DNA from 2 places in the Bacillus sp. T-10(2022) genome. Region 2 is predicted to be linked to the other one. Evidence: riboswitches for the same ligand, from Rfam matches in the RefSeq annotation. Region 2 holds a riboswitch; the other holds the start of a gene.
The links. Region 2 has a riboswitch for S-adenosylmethionine ahead of OSJ91_RS14725 (YezD family protein). Riboswitches for the same ligand answer to the same signal wherever they lie in the genome.
Positions count from the first base shown of each region.

Region 1 (7,352 bases), 290 kb from region 2:
GTGGCGATTCTCTTCGGGGGAAAGGCAGGTCTTGTCGAACTGCCGCAGTGTTTATTGAATCCGGGTGATACGATCCTTGTTCCGGATCCCGGCTATCCGGATTATCTTTCCGGTGTTGTTTTAGCCCAGGCAAAGACCGAATTCATGCCCTTGACAGAAGAAAATGATTTTCTTCCAAAATACAGTGACATACATAAAGAAGTACTTGATAAAGCGAAAATGATGTTCTTGAACTATCCGAACAATCCCACAGGTGCTTCTGCAACTGAAAGTTTCTTTGATGAGACCGTCTCTTTTGCAAAAGAGCATTCAATTTGTGTGGTCCACGACTTCGCTTATGGAGCGATAGGATTCGACGGTAAAAAACCGGTAAGCTATCTCCAGTCAGAGGGAGCGAAGGAAATAGGAATAGAAATATACACACTATCGAAAACATACAATATGGCAGGGTGGAGAGTCGGCTTCGCAGTGGGGAATAAGAGTGTCATAGAAGCTCTTGAACTATTACAAGACCATCTTTATGTGAGTCTCTTCCCGGCGATACAAGAAGCTGCGGCAAGCGCTTTGCTTGACTCGCAGAGCTGTGTAGAGCAGTTAGTGCAGATGTACGAGGGGCGAAGGAATGTTTTCATTGAGGGATTGAGGGCAATCGGCTGGGATGTCAAAGCTCCTGCGGCATCATTTTTTGCCTGGCTCAAAGTACCTAAAGGTTTTACGTCCGAGCGTTTTGCAGACTATTTATTAACGCATGCCCACGTTGCTGTTGCCGCAGGAAATGGATTCGGTGAATTTGGCGAAGGATACGTCAGGGTAGGGCTGCTGACTTCGGAAGATCGGCTGAAAGAGGCTGTGGAACGGATAAGTAGATTAAAATTATTTTAACCACAATGATATATCCGATTAATTCACCCTTAAATAGTTAAAACTTATTGACAAAGTAGGGATTACCTGTCAGAATACAAAATAAATTCTTAATCTTTCGATACTTGGATGCAAATTTATATATCAGCGTTTTCTTATTTTGAGCAGGTGGAGGGACTAGCCCTATGAAGCCCCAGCAACCGACCGTAATTCCATTGTAAAATGGGGCGGAATTCTTCGCCGGATTTTTCTTGAAATCCACAAGGCACGGTGCTAATTCTTGCAGCCAATGGCTGGGAGATAAGAAGATGGCTTTTTAAAGCCTCTTCTTTATGAAGGGGCTTTTTCCATTTTGAGACCAGTTCAGGTTAATGACATCGAGAGTTTACTAACGTGATATAGGAGTGATCAAATGAGCGAGATAGTCGCTACATATTTAATTCATGATTCTAAGGGAAATCATGAGAAAAAAGCAGAGAGCATTGCCTTGGGATTGACTGTCGGAACATGGACGGACCTGCCCCATTTGGTCCAGAAACAACTGGAAAAACATAAGGGACGCGTCGTATCGGTGACACCACTTTCTGAAGAAGAGAGGGCAAACAGCTACTTTAATCGTAAAGTATACCGTTCGCTTATTAAAATTGCCTATCCGGCAAGGAATTTCTCCAATGATTTACCTGCAATCCTCACGACGGTCTTCGGCAAACTTTCATTGGATGGAGAAATAAAACTTATCGACTTGGATTTTGTCGGTGATATTCAAAAAGCCTTTCCAGGGCCGCAATTTGGCATTGAAGGCATTAGGGAAAAGGTTGGCGTATATAACCGGCCCCTGGTGATGAGCATCTTTAAAGGTGTATTAGGAAGAGACCTAACATTCCATAATGAGCAACTGAGGCAACAAGCATTAGGAGGTGTCGACCTAGTTAAAGATGATGAGATCCTCTTCGACCAGGACCTGACTCCATTTTTCGATAGAATAAAAACGGGAAAAAGAATATTGAATGAAGTCTATGAAACCACTGGCCACCGAACTTTATATGCTGTCAATCTATCAGGGAAAACATTTGAATTATTGGATAAAGCAGAGCAAGCAGCTGATGCAGGGGCAGATGCCTTGTTGTTCAACGTTCATACATATGGTTTGGATGTATTGCAGGCCTTGAGTGAACATGATCGTATCAAGCTGCCGATCATGGCGCACCCCGCATATAGCGGGGCATTGGCAGCTTCATCATTTTATGGGGTCGGCTATCCATTATTGCTTGGTAAATTAGTAAGGTTATCAGGTGCGGATTTATCCTTGTTCCCATCCCCTTATGGAAGTGTCGCACTTGAAAAAAAGGAAACCTTGGCGATTGCTGAAGCTCTGACAAAAGATGAACTTTCATGGAAAAAAGCTTTCCCTGTTCCTTCTGCTGGCATTCATCCGGGCATGGTTCCGGACCTAATCAAGGATTTTGGAATCGATAGTGTGATTAATGCCGGAGGTGGAATTCACGGGCATCCTGATGGAGCAGAGGGCGGGGCAAAGGCTTTCCGTTCTGCTGTAGAAGCCGTACTGGCAGGAAAGGACCTATCTGAAGCGGCGCTTGAGAATGAAACACTAAAAAAAGCTCTTGTGTTATGGGGAGGCCTATAAGAAATAATGAAACCGATCATCTTTTGTGATTTTGACGGAACGATCACCAACACGGATAATATCATTTCAATCATGAAGAAATTTGCGCCTCCGGAATGGGAAGCGTTGAAAGACGGTGTCCTTCAGCAAAAAATCAGTATATCTTCAGGAGTAGGGGATATGTTTTCCCTGCTTGATAGCGGCTTGAAGGATGACATCATCCAATATGTAAGAAAGACGGCCGGCATTCGTCCAGGGTTTTATGAATTCGTTGAGTATACGAAACAAGCCAACATCCCTTTATATATTGTAAGCGGGGGCATGGATTTTTTCATTGCACCGCTTTTAAATGATATCTTGCCAACAGAGTCCGTTTATTGCAACCATGCATTTTTTGATAAGGAAAAGATTTATATTGAGTGGCCACATACTTGTGATGATCAATGTAATAATGATTGCGGTTGCTGCAAGCCATCCATTATGAGGGAAATTACGGGTGCGGAAGATTTTAAATTCGTTATTGGAGATTCGGTAACGGATTTTGAAGCTGCAAAACAGGCCGATTTTGTCATAGCCCGTGACATACTGCTTGAAAAATGCGATAGGGAAGGGATTCCACATCAAGGATTTGAAACGTTTTTTGATGTAATTGATATTTTAAAGCAGCAGAAGGTGGTTAAAGCGTGAACAATCATTCTAAAGAATGGCAGGAGCTGGCAGACATTAAAGCTGAACTGGCCGAAAGGGATTGGTTTATGGGAACTAGCGGGAACTTGTCCATTCGGGAGCCCAAAAGCCCTTTCTTTTATATTACGGCAAGCGGTAAGGATAAAAGGAAGCAATCGGATTCGGACTTTTTACTGGTGGATTTAAAAGGAAAGCCAGTTGAAGAAACGAACCTAAGACCATCGGCCGAAACTTTACTTCATACAGTCATTTACCGGAAAACGAATGCGAACTGTGTACTCCATGTCCATACAGTTGAAAATAATGTGATATCCGAATTGTACGGAGATGAAGGCCAAGTTTCTTTTCGTAATCATGAAATCATTAAAGCAACCGGTCGGTGGGATGAAGATTCGGAACTTCGGATTCCAATCATATATAATCATGCTGACATTCCGCTGTTATCCGATAAGTTCGAGCCACATGTCGAAGAAGACTCTGGCGCCGTGCTGATCCGCAATCATGGTATTACGGTTTGGGGTAAAAGCGGACTCGAAGCAAAGAGAATACTTGAAGCTTGCGAATTTTTATTTCAATATCAACTGTTGCTTAATCAACAAAAGGCGTTTGCAGGTTCTTTAAGATAAACACTCATAGAGGAGGAATGAATGATGGCGACGATCAGATTCCATGAAACAAACGAGGTTATTGAAAACGGTGAACAGGTAAAAGGATTTTTAGAAACACAAGGGGTTATTTATGAGCAGTGGGACATTTCTAAATTACCGGCCCATCTCGTGGAAAAATACGATCTAACAGATGCTGACAAGGAGGAAATCCTTGTAGCATTCCAATCAGAGATAGCGGAAATCTCCGAAAGAAGAGGCTATAAAGCGCATGATATCATCACATTATCCGATGCGAATCCGAACTTGGATCAAATGCTTGAAAACTTTAAGCAGGAACATCACCATGAAGATGATGAAGTGCGTTTCATAGCAGGCGGAACGAGTATCTTTGCCATCGAAGGCAAGGATAAACAGTGGTTTGATGTGCGCCTTAATCCAGGTGATCTTATTAGTGTACCAGAATCAACAAGACATTATTTTACGCTTGCAGAAGATAGGAAAACTGTTGCTGTCCGCATTTTCGTTACAGCGGCAGGATGGGTGCCGATTTACGAAAAAGACGAAGTTCAAGCATGAATCAATGTTGAAAAACCAGCTTAAGGGCTTGGTTCAATTTGTCGACAAAAGGGAAGTCGGAATGGTCTCATCCCTAACCAGGATTTTAAAAAACAAGACCAGATTATCCTTAATGGTTTTTTCCTGTAATCCTTATTGGATTGAAGAAATTTGCGACACTCCTGCCGAATAACTGGCTAGAAAAGACACCACAGGCGCTTGCGCCGAAGAGGCTTGGCAGGCAGTCGGCGGAAAGGGAACGGATTTCTGAAATCGACTGGACATTATTAAATAAAAAACTGCAGTCGAACTCGCTTTTCTTCGAGTTTATCTTCATTCTGAAACAAGCCATCCGGCTTGTTTCATTTTGCAGTCAAAAGCGTTCGGAATGGTCTCATCTCGAACCATGATTTAAAAACAACCAGATTATCCTTAATGGTTTTTTCCTCTAATCTTCATTGGATTGAAGAAATTTGCGACACTCCTGCCGAATAACTGGCTAGCCGAGACACCATAGGAGCTTGCGCCGATGAGGCGTGTCAGACAGTCGGCGGAAAGAGAGCAGATTTCTGAAATCAACTGAACTTTTTAAATAAAACACTGTAGGCAAACTGAGTTTTCATAGAGTTTGCCTACAGTCTGTAACCACGAAGATGGACTCCGTGATTTCAGTTTGGCAACAAAATGGTGTTCGGAGTCCGAATAGTGAGATGAAGGTCAAAAAATCTCGCGAACGCTCGAATATAGTAATCCGGTCTTAATAGTTTTATACTCTAATCCTCATTGGATTGAAGAAATTTGCGACACTCCTGCCGAATAACTGGCTAGCCGAGACCCCACAGACGCTTTCGTCGAGGAGGCTCGGCAGACAGTCGGCGGAAAGGGAGCGGATTTCTGAAATCGACTGGACGTTTTTAAATAAAAAACCTCAGTCGAACTCGCTTTTCTTCGACTTTGTCTATGTCCGAAACCAGCTTACGGGCTGTTTTTTTTTGTGAATCCGGCAAGTGCTTTAGTAAGATAAGTATGATAAAATTTAACCGAATCGAATTTAACCGGATCATAGGAGCAGATAAGAATGAAAACAACCGAAGTGTACATATTGGGCGGCTTTCTCGGCAGCGGGAAAACGACGCTTCTTCGAAATATATTAAAGCAGGAAAGTGACGCGGGCAGAAAAGTGGCCGTGCTTTTAAATGAGCTCGGCAGTGTATCGGTTGACAGCGGACTCATTGGTGATGGGGTGCCTCTGAAGGAGTTGTTTGACGGGTGCATCTGCTGCACAATTCAAGATAAACTGGAGGTTCAGCTTCATGAATTGCTAACCGAAAATGACCTGGATGCGGTTTATATTGAAACGACGGGCGCTGCTCATCCAGTTGAAGTATTGGACGGCATCATGTCACCGATTTTCGCCAAAAGGCTGGAGTATAAAGGGATTATCACGGTGGTCGATTTATTAAGGTGGCGCGATCGCGAGGAGCTGTCCCCGCAGCTTCGACAGCTGCTTGCCGAGCAAATCCACCATGCCGATTTCATATTATTGAATAAAGCCGATTTAGTAAGTGAGATGGAGGCCGCACAGCTAATATATACGATACAGGCGCTGAATAGGGATGCTGTATGTTTATTGACGGAGTATGCAGCCATTTCTTTGGCATCATTGCAGCAAATGAAAAGAAAAAGGCATAATGGACATCAAAAGCTTGATGTACATGACCATTTGCATTTAACTGCAATCGTTCATACATTTGAAGGTGCCGTGGCACAAACCGACTTTGAAGAGTGGCTTAGGTCCCTGCCGGAAACGGTATATAGAATGAAAGGATACATTTCCTTTACACATTCACAATACCCCCATTTATTTCAATACTCCTACGGAATGCCGATGTATATGAATGAAATGATGAAAATGCCATTGAATATCGTCATAATCGGGGAAAAGTTGGATAAGGAAATGTTGATCGGTCAGTTGCAAGCTTTGGAAGCGAGAGCGGCCCGATAAACGTTTACCGCCCATAAAAGAAGGGAAACATATAAGAAGACTTTCTTATCAAGGAGGCGGTATTAATGCCATGGAATAAGAACGATTACCCAAATTCGATGAAGAATCTAGATAAAGATGTCAGGGAAAAGGCTATAGAAATCGCGAATGCATTATTGGATGAAGGATATGAGGATGGAAAAGCCATTCCAATTGCCATAGACCGGGCTAAGATGTCGGTGGGAAAAGATTGAAAAAATGGTCAGACCCATATGTGGGTCTGACCATTTTTATTCTTGCATTCCAAAGGCGGCAAATGTCTTTTCGTCTTCTATTAATCCGCACGCAGCACATTGCACCCGAACTTCAGGACCATTATATGCTAGATGGAACGGCTGAAGGGAATCGTTCGAATATTGTTCAACAATCTCACCGGATTGCGGATCCTTTTTAACGGGGGTTGCTACTTGCTGAATGAGATTGAAGCGAGATTTATTTGTCCGGCAATTCGGACAGCGGTATACTTGAGACACTGTACTCACTCCTTTTTTTGAATTTTAAAAAGCGTGATCGTATTATTAAGATAGTCTTTACGAACTTGATCAATAATATGTATGAATTAGTAATGGATGGAAGGGATACTATGAAAGAAAATATCAGGCAAGAAGAATTACTGGTGGCTTATTTAAGCATATGGAACAATCGTAAGGTGACCGATGGAGGTGGAAGGGAAGTTTTGTCGGAACTCATCCGCCGTGAGCTTTTGGATGAAAATGCCCATCCCCGTGCCCGAAAACCAGTATTGGAGAAATTTTACCTCTGCATTAAACGCGTGATGGAATCTACGCTTTCAGAAGAAATGAAAAATACGATCGTCATGCTCTATATCACTGAATTGGAAAGATTATGATTTCCGAGTGTGATACGGATGCTTGTAAGCAAATATTCTTATCCGCTTCATACTTTTTTCACAAATCATTGTTAAAATTTTTAAAAAATAGATATTTAATGAATAAGGAGCTTAAAATATGAA
Region 1 covers NZ_CP113518.1:3,294,025-3,301,376, reverse strand. Annotated here, with positions in the region: gene OSJ91_RS16095 (aminotransferase class I/II-fold pyridoxal phosphate-dependent enzyme) at 1-882, shown strand, start outside; SAM riboswitch class I at 1,014-1,168, shown strand; gene mtnW (2,3-diketo-5-methylthiopentyl-1-phosphate enolase) at 1,274-2,506, shown strand; gene OSJ91_RS16085 (2-hydroxy-3-keto-5-methylthiopentenyl-1-phosphate phosphatase) at 2,513-3,172, shown strand; gene OSJ91_RS16080 (methylthioribulose 1-phosphate dehydratase) at 3,169-3,798, shown strand; gene OSJ91_RS16075 (cupin domain-containing protein) at 3,823-4,356, shown strand; gene OSJ91_RS16070 (CobW family GTP-binding protein) at 5,414-6,340, shown strand; partial or broken gene OSJ91_RS16065 (DUF2188 domain-containing protein) at 6,406-6,552, shown strand; gene OSJ91_RS16060 (DNA alkylation repair protein) at 6,610-6,852, opposite strand; gene OSJ91_RS16055 (hypothetical protein) at 6,963-7,229, shown strand; gene OSJ91_RS16050 (YncE family protein) at 7,348-7,352, shown strand, end outside.
Region 1: it holds a riboswitch for S-adenosylmethionine, as region 2 does, so the genes downstream of both, mtnW (2,3-diketo-5-methylthiopentyl-1-phosphate enolase) here and OSJ91_RS14725 (YezD family protein) in region 2, are expected to answer to the same signal.

Region 2 (7,352 bases):
GTAAACACTTACTATATTTTTAGTGTTGAAAGGGGAATGTACATGACAGCAAGAGTTGCAGTTATTACAGGAGGAGCAAGCGGTATTGGCCGGGCCACATGCTTGAAATTTGCAGCAAAAGGGGACAAGGTCGTTGTTGCGGATTTTAATGAAGGAATGGGACAGGAAACCGTTGAACAGATTACAGCGTATGGCGGAGAGGCCATTTTTGTAAAAACGGATGTTTCTAAGCAGGAAGATGTTGAATCCTTAATCAATAAAGCAGTGGAAACATTCGGAAGGATCGATATCATGTTTAATAATGCCGGCATCGGTGCAGGCGGTATGATCCTCGATCAAGATATGGAGGGTTACTTCAAAACGATTGGAGTGAATCAGCACGGAGTTGCCTTTGGAATCATGGCAGCAGGACGGAAAATGAAGGAGCTAGGTAACAAGGGTGTCATTATTAATACGGCTTCTGTGTTTGCTTACTTAGCTTCCCACGGAACCTTTGCCTATCAGGCGACTAAAGGAGCTGTAAGAATGATGACACAGACAGCTGCTTTGGAATTAGGTGCTTATGGCATACGGGTAGTGGGCATTGCGCCAGGCGGGGTTGACACTCCTATCATTCAAGGCTATAAAGATATGGGAATCATCGATAAATTGAATGCAAGTCAAATGCGCGGTAAATTAATTAAGCCAGAAGCCGTTGCAAATGCCGTCTATCTATTATCTTTAGAGGAAGCGGATGCGATCAATGGAAGTGTAGTCATGGTCGATGATGGCTATGCATCCTTTAAGTGATTTTCTCTATAAGAAAACATCGTCCCAATCAGACGATGTTTTCTATTTATGATATATGGGAATATTGAATTCTAATGAATCAAAGGTAATATTGACCGATTGATACCATCGGGATATCATGGAAAATAGATTGGTGAAACCGGTCTTATCATTATAAAAGAAGGTTGATATTTTTGAAAAAAGGGCAGCAAACGAAAGAACGAATCATAAATGTAGCCCGGACTCTTTTTGCCACTAAAGGTTTTGACATGACAAGAACGAATGAAATTGCCTCTGCTTGCAATGTTTCCGAAGCTACTATTTACAAATACTTTGACAGCAAAAAAGATTTGCTATTGGCTACCATTACCCCTGATGAGAAAGAGGAATCTGAAGATGGGACTAGCCATCTATCTACGGATGATCTAGTGGAGAATCATGTTTGCACCATGATAAATAAAATTCTTGATAATAAAGAACAGTTTTCGATACTATTCAGGGAAACACAATTTGATCAAGATATTTCTAAGCAATATGTAGATCAGATTTTCAAGCCGAATGCCAGGCATATTGAAATACAGAAGAGAATAGATAGTGGTGAGATACAGTATATCTCTGATATTATCCTATTTAATGTAGGGATCATTTCTTTCACATTGGCATTATCTACACATTATGAGATCCATCAGCAGAAAAAGGAGCCATATTTTACTTCTGAACGAATTAAGAGCATTGCTCAACTTTTGGTATATGGTATTCATGGCAAACAAAAACATACATAATGAAACGGTCATATTTGCGGCTTGATGCTCAAGCCCTTCAATATGACCGTTTTATTTTCCTTAAGATCCGATGGAGTAAACTTGAAAATTTTTTAAACCAGAGTGTAAGATTTGACTTATATTTTTCAGACTATTACGATAAATGCATGCTGTACGAAATGCTTACGAAGATTTTATCTTGAAATCATGTAATATTGGAGGGGGAGATTAAATGACCGATATCGTAATTTTATCAGGAAGTCCGGCTATTCCGTCCAGAACGGACATTTCACTAAAACATATTCAATCATTAGTCGAAAACGAAGGTTTTACCACAGCTTATTTCTCAATTACGGATTTCTCAGCAGATGATTTATTCCAAGGCAAATATAATAGCGAAGATATCTTAAAGCTTTCAGAGAAAATTCAAGCAGCTAGAGGTGTCATTATTGGTTCACCGGTTTATAAGGCTTCTTATACAGGTGTATTGAAGGCCTTGATCGATTTGCTGCCAGAAGGTGCTTTTAAGGGTAAGCCAGTACTGCCAATCATGATTGGCGGAAGTAACAGGCATCTATTGGCGATTGACTATGCACTTAAACCATTAATTTCAATATTAAAAGGCGAGCCGCTGCAGGGGATTTATTTCGTTGATAAAGAAATAGATAAACAGAATTCAGAAAACCCGATAAATGATTTGCATTTAATTGATCGCGTCCAGAGTCAAGTTCAAGAATTTGTAGAAGCGATACAGTTAAGAAATTAATGAATTCGAGTAATTCCTTCTATAAAAAGGACTGGAATTCGAGAAATTATTTTTTCAAAGAATGACAGGCGCCAATAATAGGTTTGTTAATGAAAATAGACTCATTTTTTTGGATGCTTTATCTAAAAAGACGAGTCTATTTTCGTATTTACATGAACATAAAATCATAATCGGAATAGTGTGTATAAAAATAACAGTTCATCCATAATATTAAACCAAGTTATTTTATAAGAAAACTCCATTGACAAGGATTAAATATATGTTAATATTTAAAATAATAAAACTTATCCAGAGCGACGGAGGGAATTGGCCCTTTGAAGTCCAGCAACCTGCATGATCGATGCAAGGTGCTACCTCCAACAAAATGTTGATCATTTTGGAAGATAAGGTAAAGATATTTACCTTGGGATCTTTCCATCATGGAAAGATTTTTGTTTTTTGGGAAAGTTGTAGGCAAACCATAACAATGTAAGGTTGTTTGGAATTATATAAATCTAAGAAATTCATTGAATCAGCGGTGAAAATAAGAAATTCGCGGATTTTCTTAAAGGAGGAACAGGCTTGGATAAAGAGAATCAGCTTGAAGAAATATTTGAACGACTTCAAGAAATGCTTAATTCTATGAAATATGGATCCATTACACTTATTGTCCAGGATGGTAAAATCATTCAAATGGAAAGAAATGAAAAATTAAGAATTAAATAAGGTATCTGCTGACTAGAAAAACTAGAGGCGGGTTTAACTGATATAAAGAGAGTATTGGTTAGATTCGTCTCTTTTTTCCTAGAGTCAAACAATTACAACGGGCATTGATCAACAGTTACTCTAACCTGATACAGCAAGTTTTTAGAGGGGGCTACAAAGTTGGCTGCATTAATAAACTATGAAAATTTCAACACTGGGGATTTCCCTGTATTTCCCGAAGACAGTGAGACAAAAGGTGCTTTGGAAGTTCTGCAATGGGCGAATGACCATTATGGAAACGAACTGATTTATGCTTGCAGTTTTGGCATAGAAGGCATCGTGCTTACGGATTTATTGGCGAAGGTCAATCCTTCTGCCAAAATAGTTTTCCTTGATACAGATGTTCATTTTGAGGAAACTTATCAATTGATCGAGCAAGTGAAAAAGCGATATCCAAAGCTTTCGATCGAAATGAAGAAACCTGCCTTGACGCTAGAGGAACAAGCAGCGGAATATGGGGATGAATTATGGGTTAGAGATTCAAATAAGTGCTGTAATATCCGTAAAATCATTCCGCTTACCGATGTGCTTTCAACGGCAACAGCATGGCTTTCGGGACTGCGGAGGGAGCAATCCGAAACAAGGGCTTTAACCGAGTATATCAATAAGGATAATAAGTTCAAGTCAGTTAAAATATGTCCACTCATACATTGGACATGGAAAGATGTTTGGCGCTACGCCCACAAAAACGGACTTCCATATAATATCCTGCATGATAATGGATATCCGAGCATTGGATGTAAAACATGTACAGCACCAGCCTTCAATGCAGATGATTTACGCTCTGGCCGTTGGCAAGGAGCTCAAAAAACGGAATGCGGATTGCATTTATCTTAAATAAATAAAAACCATAGGCTTAAATAAATAAAAACCATAGGCTTAAATAAATAGAAACCATAGGGGGAAATTAGCATGACAATCAGTTTACCGCACGGAGGAACATTAATCGATCTTTGGGAACCAAATTATGATATTAGTAAAATAACAAAGTCAATCGAAATCGATCAAATTGCTTTAAGTGATCTTGAATTGATAGGCACTGGTGCCTACAGTCCAATTAAAGGATTCTTTACAAAAAGTGACTACGAGACAGTGGTCAAGGATTTGAGGCTTAGCAGCGGTCATGTATGGAGCATCCCAATTACGCTTCCTTTGACCGAAGAAACTGCAGAAACCCTTACTATAGGTGAAGAAGTAACGTTGACTCATGAAGGTGAAACATACGGGGTTCTCTCCGTTTCCGATATTTACACGCCAGATAAGCAATTGGAAGCGACATTAGTATATCAAACGGATGATGAGAAGCATCCTGGAGTGAAAAATTTATATAACCGCGGTGATGTATATGTCGGTGGGGAAATAAAGTTGATCAAGAGAATAGAGCGTCCGCAGTTTCAAGCTCACTATTTGGACCCAGTCGAGACAAGGAAAGCTTTTGCTGAAAAAGGCTGGGAAACGGTTGTCGGCTTCCAAACGAGGAACCCTGTTCACCGTGCACATGAATACATTCAAAAGACAGCATTGGAGATTGTCGACGGCTTATTCTTAAACCCTCTTGTAGGTGCCACCAAATCAGATGACATTCCGGCAGATGTAAGAATGGAAAGCTATAAAGTGCTGCTTGAAAAATATTATCCTAAGGATCGCGTCTCCCTTGCAGTTTTCCCTGCTGCCATGCGTTATGCAGGACCTAGGGAAGCCATTTTCCATGCGATGGTCCGTAAAAATTATGGTTGCACACATTTTATCGTCGGACGTGATCATGCGGGTGTGGGCGATTATTATGGAACATATGATGCTCAAAAAATCTTTGGGAATTTCAACGCAGATGAGTTAGGGATCACGCTATTATTCTTTGAACATAGCTTTTACTGTAAAGCATGTGGCAATATGGCTTCCGCTAAAACTTGTCCGCATGGCAAGGAAGACCATGTCATCCTGTCTGGAACGAAGGTAAGGGAAATGCTGCGTAACGGAGAAATTCCTCCAGCTACCTTTAGCCGTAAAGAAGTCATCGAGGTGTTGATCGAAGGTCTAAAAAAGAATGAAGTTTATAACTGATCGGACATAAATTGAAGGATCACATGAAGAGGGGGATTTTTAATGAGTAAAAGTACGAATGTCACTTGGCATGAAACGTCATTGACCAAGGAGCTCCGCCGGAAGCAGAACGGCCATGAAAGCACAGTTCTATGGTTCACTGGTCTCTCGGGCTCCGGAAAATCAACGATTGCGAATGCAGTCGCTAAAGAGTTATATAATCGGAATATTCGAAGTTATGTTTTGGATGGTGATAATATCCGTCATGGTTTGAATAAAGATTTAGGTTTTTCTGAAGAGGACAGAACCGAGAATATTAGGCGAATCGGTGAGGTTTCCAAGTTATTCGTGGATAGTGGGCAGTTCGTATTGACCGCCTTCATATCACCTTTCAGGGCAGATCGGCAGATTGTACGTGATTTACTTGAAGAAGGGGAGTTTATTGAAGTATACATAAAGTGTCCGATCGAAGAGTGCGAAGTGCGTGATCCTAAAGGTCTTTATGACAAGGCGCGTAAGGGAATCATTAAAGATTTTACCGGAATCGACTCTCCTTACGAAGAACCTGAACAACCGGAAATCATTTTAGAATCCGACCAATACAGCATTGAAGAGTGCGTTGAACAGGTAATCGGTTATTTGTCAGCAAAGAAAGCGATTTAATCAAGGAGGATAATATAATGGTTTACGAGAAATTTTGGTCGGAAAATCCACTAATCGCTAAAAATAAAACGGAAGTCTGGAAATTGGAAAAAGACGGCTTGAAGATATTTGATGATATTCCACATTACGCAGCAAATGGTTTTGATTCCATCCCTAAGGAAAATTGGGATATGTTCAAGTGGGCAGGTCTCTACCTGCAACGGCCAAAAGAAGCTGGTTATTGGATGATGCGTGTCGTTATTCCCGGCGGTATCCTGACTTATGATCAACAAATTACGCTGGCAAACATCGCTAAAGATTACGGGAGGGGTGTATATGACATTACAACCCGTCAAGCCATTCAATTCCATTGGCTGACCATTGAACAAGTCCCGGATATCTTAAATCGTTTGGAAAAGGTTGGAATGACTACGGCTGGTGCTTGTGGTGATATCACACGCAATATCATCGGGAATGCATTGGCAGGCATCGATCCTGACGAACTTTTCGATACACGCGAGGTTCTATATGATGTATTTGAGTATTTCCGCCTTAACGAAGACTATTCGAACCTTCCTAGGAAATATAAAATGTCCATAAGTGCTAATATCCATAATGCATCAAATGCTGAAATCAACTGCGTTTCTTTCAATCCAGCAACTAAAGAAATTGATGGAGTAACGGAAGTTGGTTTTCACGTAAAAGTAGGCGGTGGGCTGTCCTCCGTTCCGATGCTGGCAGAGGAACTTGATTTATTCATTTTACCTGAAAAAACAGTCGAAGTAGCGGCAGCCATCACGACGATATTCCGTGACTTCGGGTACCGTGAAAAACGTCATCGCTCACGATTGAAATTCCTTGTCGCTGATTGGGGTCCTGAACAATTCAAGGAAAAGCTGCTGGAATACACCGGTCCGCTTCCTGAAAAGGGTGAAAGTGCGGTGGAGGGATGGAATGCAGGTTATTTCTACGGCATCCATAAACAAAAACAAGATGGTCTGAACTATGTTGGAGTCAATATACCAGTTGGTCGCCTAAACCCAGACGAAGTGATCGAGTTTGCCGAACTTGCGAAGAAATATGGAAATGGTGAAATCCGAAACTGTAATTCTCAAAATCTTATCATTCCAAATGTGCCGGATGCAAAACTTGAGGAATTAAAACAGGAATCCATCTTTGAAAGATTTCCATACCACCCAAAAAAATTCATTGGTTATTCCGTTTCTTGTACAGGCATCGAGTATTGCAACCTGGCACTCGTTGAAACAAAAGAACGAATGAGGACCATTTCTGAATCATTGGACAAGGAAATAGATCTCGATGTTCCTGTAAGGATGCATATGGTCGGTTGTCCGAATAATTGCGGTCAAAGAGCCATCGCCGAAATTGGCCTGCAAGGCATAAAAATGAAAAACCAGGACAAAAAGATGGTCGAGGCTTTTGAAATATACGTCGGTGGAACGCTGAATGAGGGCGGGAAATTCAATGAAAAACTTAAAGGGAAAGTGGAAGCTGAAAAGCTCTATCATGTTCTGAAAGAACTGATTCTATTTTTCAAAGAAACAAAACTTCTATCGGAAACCTTTCTTGATTTTGTGGAAAGGGTAGGGATATCCGAGTTACAAAGTAAG
Region 2 covers NZ_CP113518.1:3,005,618-3,012,969, reverse strand. Annotated here, with positions in the region: gene OSJ91_RS14740 (SDR family NAD(P)-dependent oxidoreductase) at 43-789, shown strand; gene OSJ91_RS14735 (TetR/AcrR family transcriptional regulator) at 963-1,550, shown strand; gene ssuE (NADPH-dependent FMN reductase) at 1,762-2,295, shown strand; SAM riboswitch class I at 2,577-2,685, shown strand; gene OSJ91_RS14725 (YezD family protein) at 2,857-3,000, shown strand; gene OSJ91_RS14720 (phosphoadenylyl-sulfate reductase) at 3,172-3,876, shown strand; gene sat (sulfate adenylyltransferase) at 3,952-5,100, shown strand; gene cysC (adenylyl-sulfate kinase) at 5,143-5,742, shown strand; gene OSJ91_RS14705 (nitrite/sulfite reductase) at 5,760-7,352, shown strand, end outside.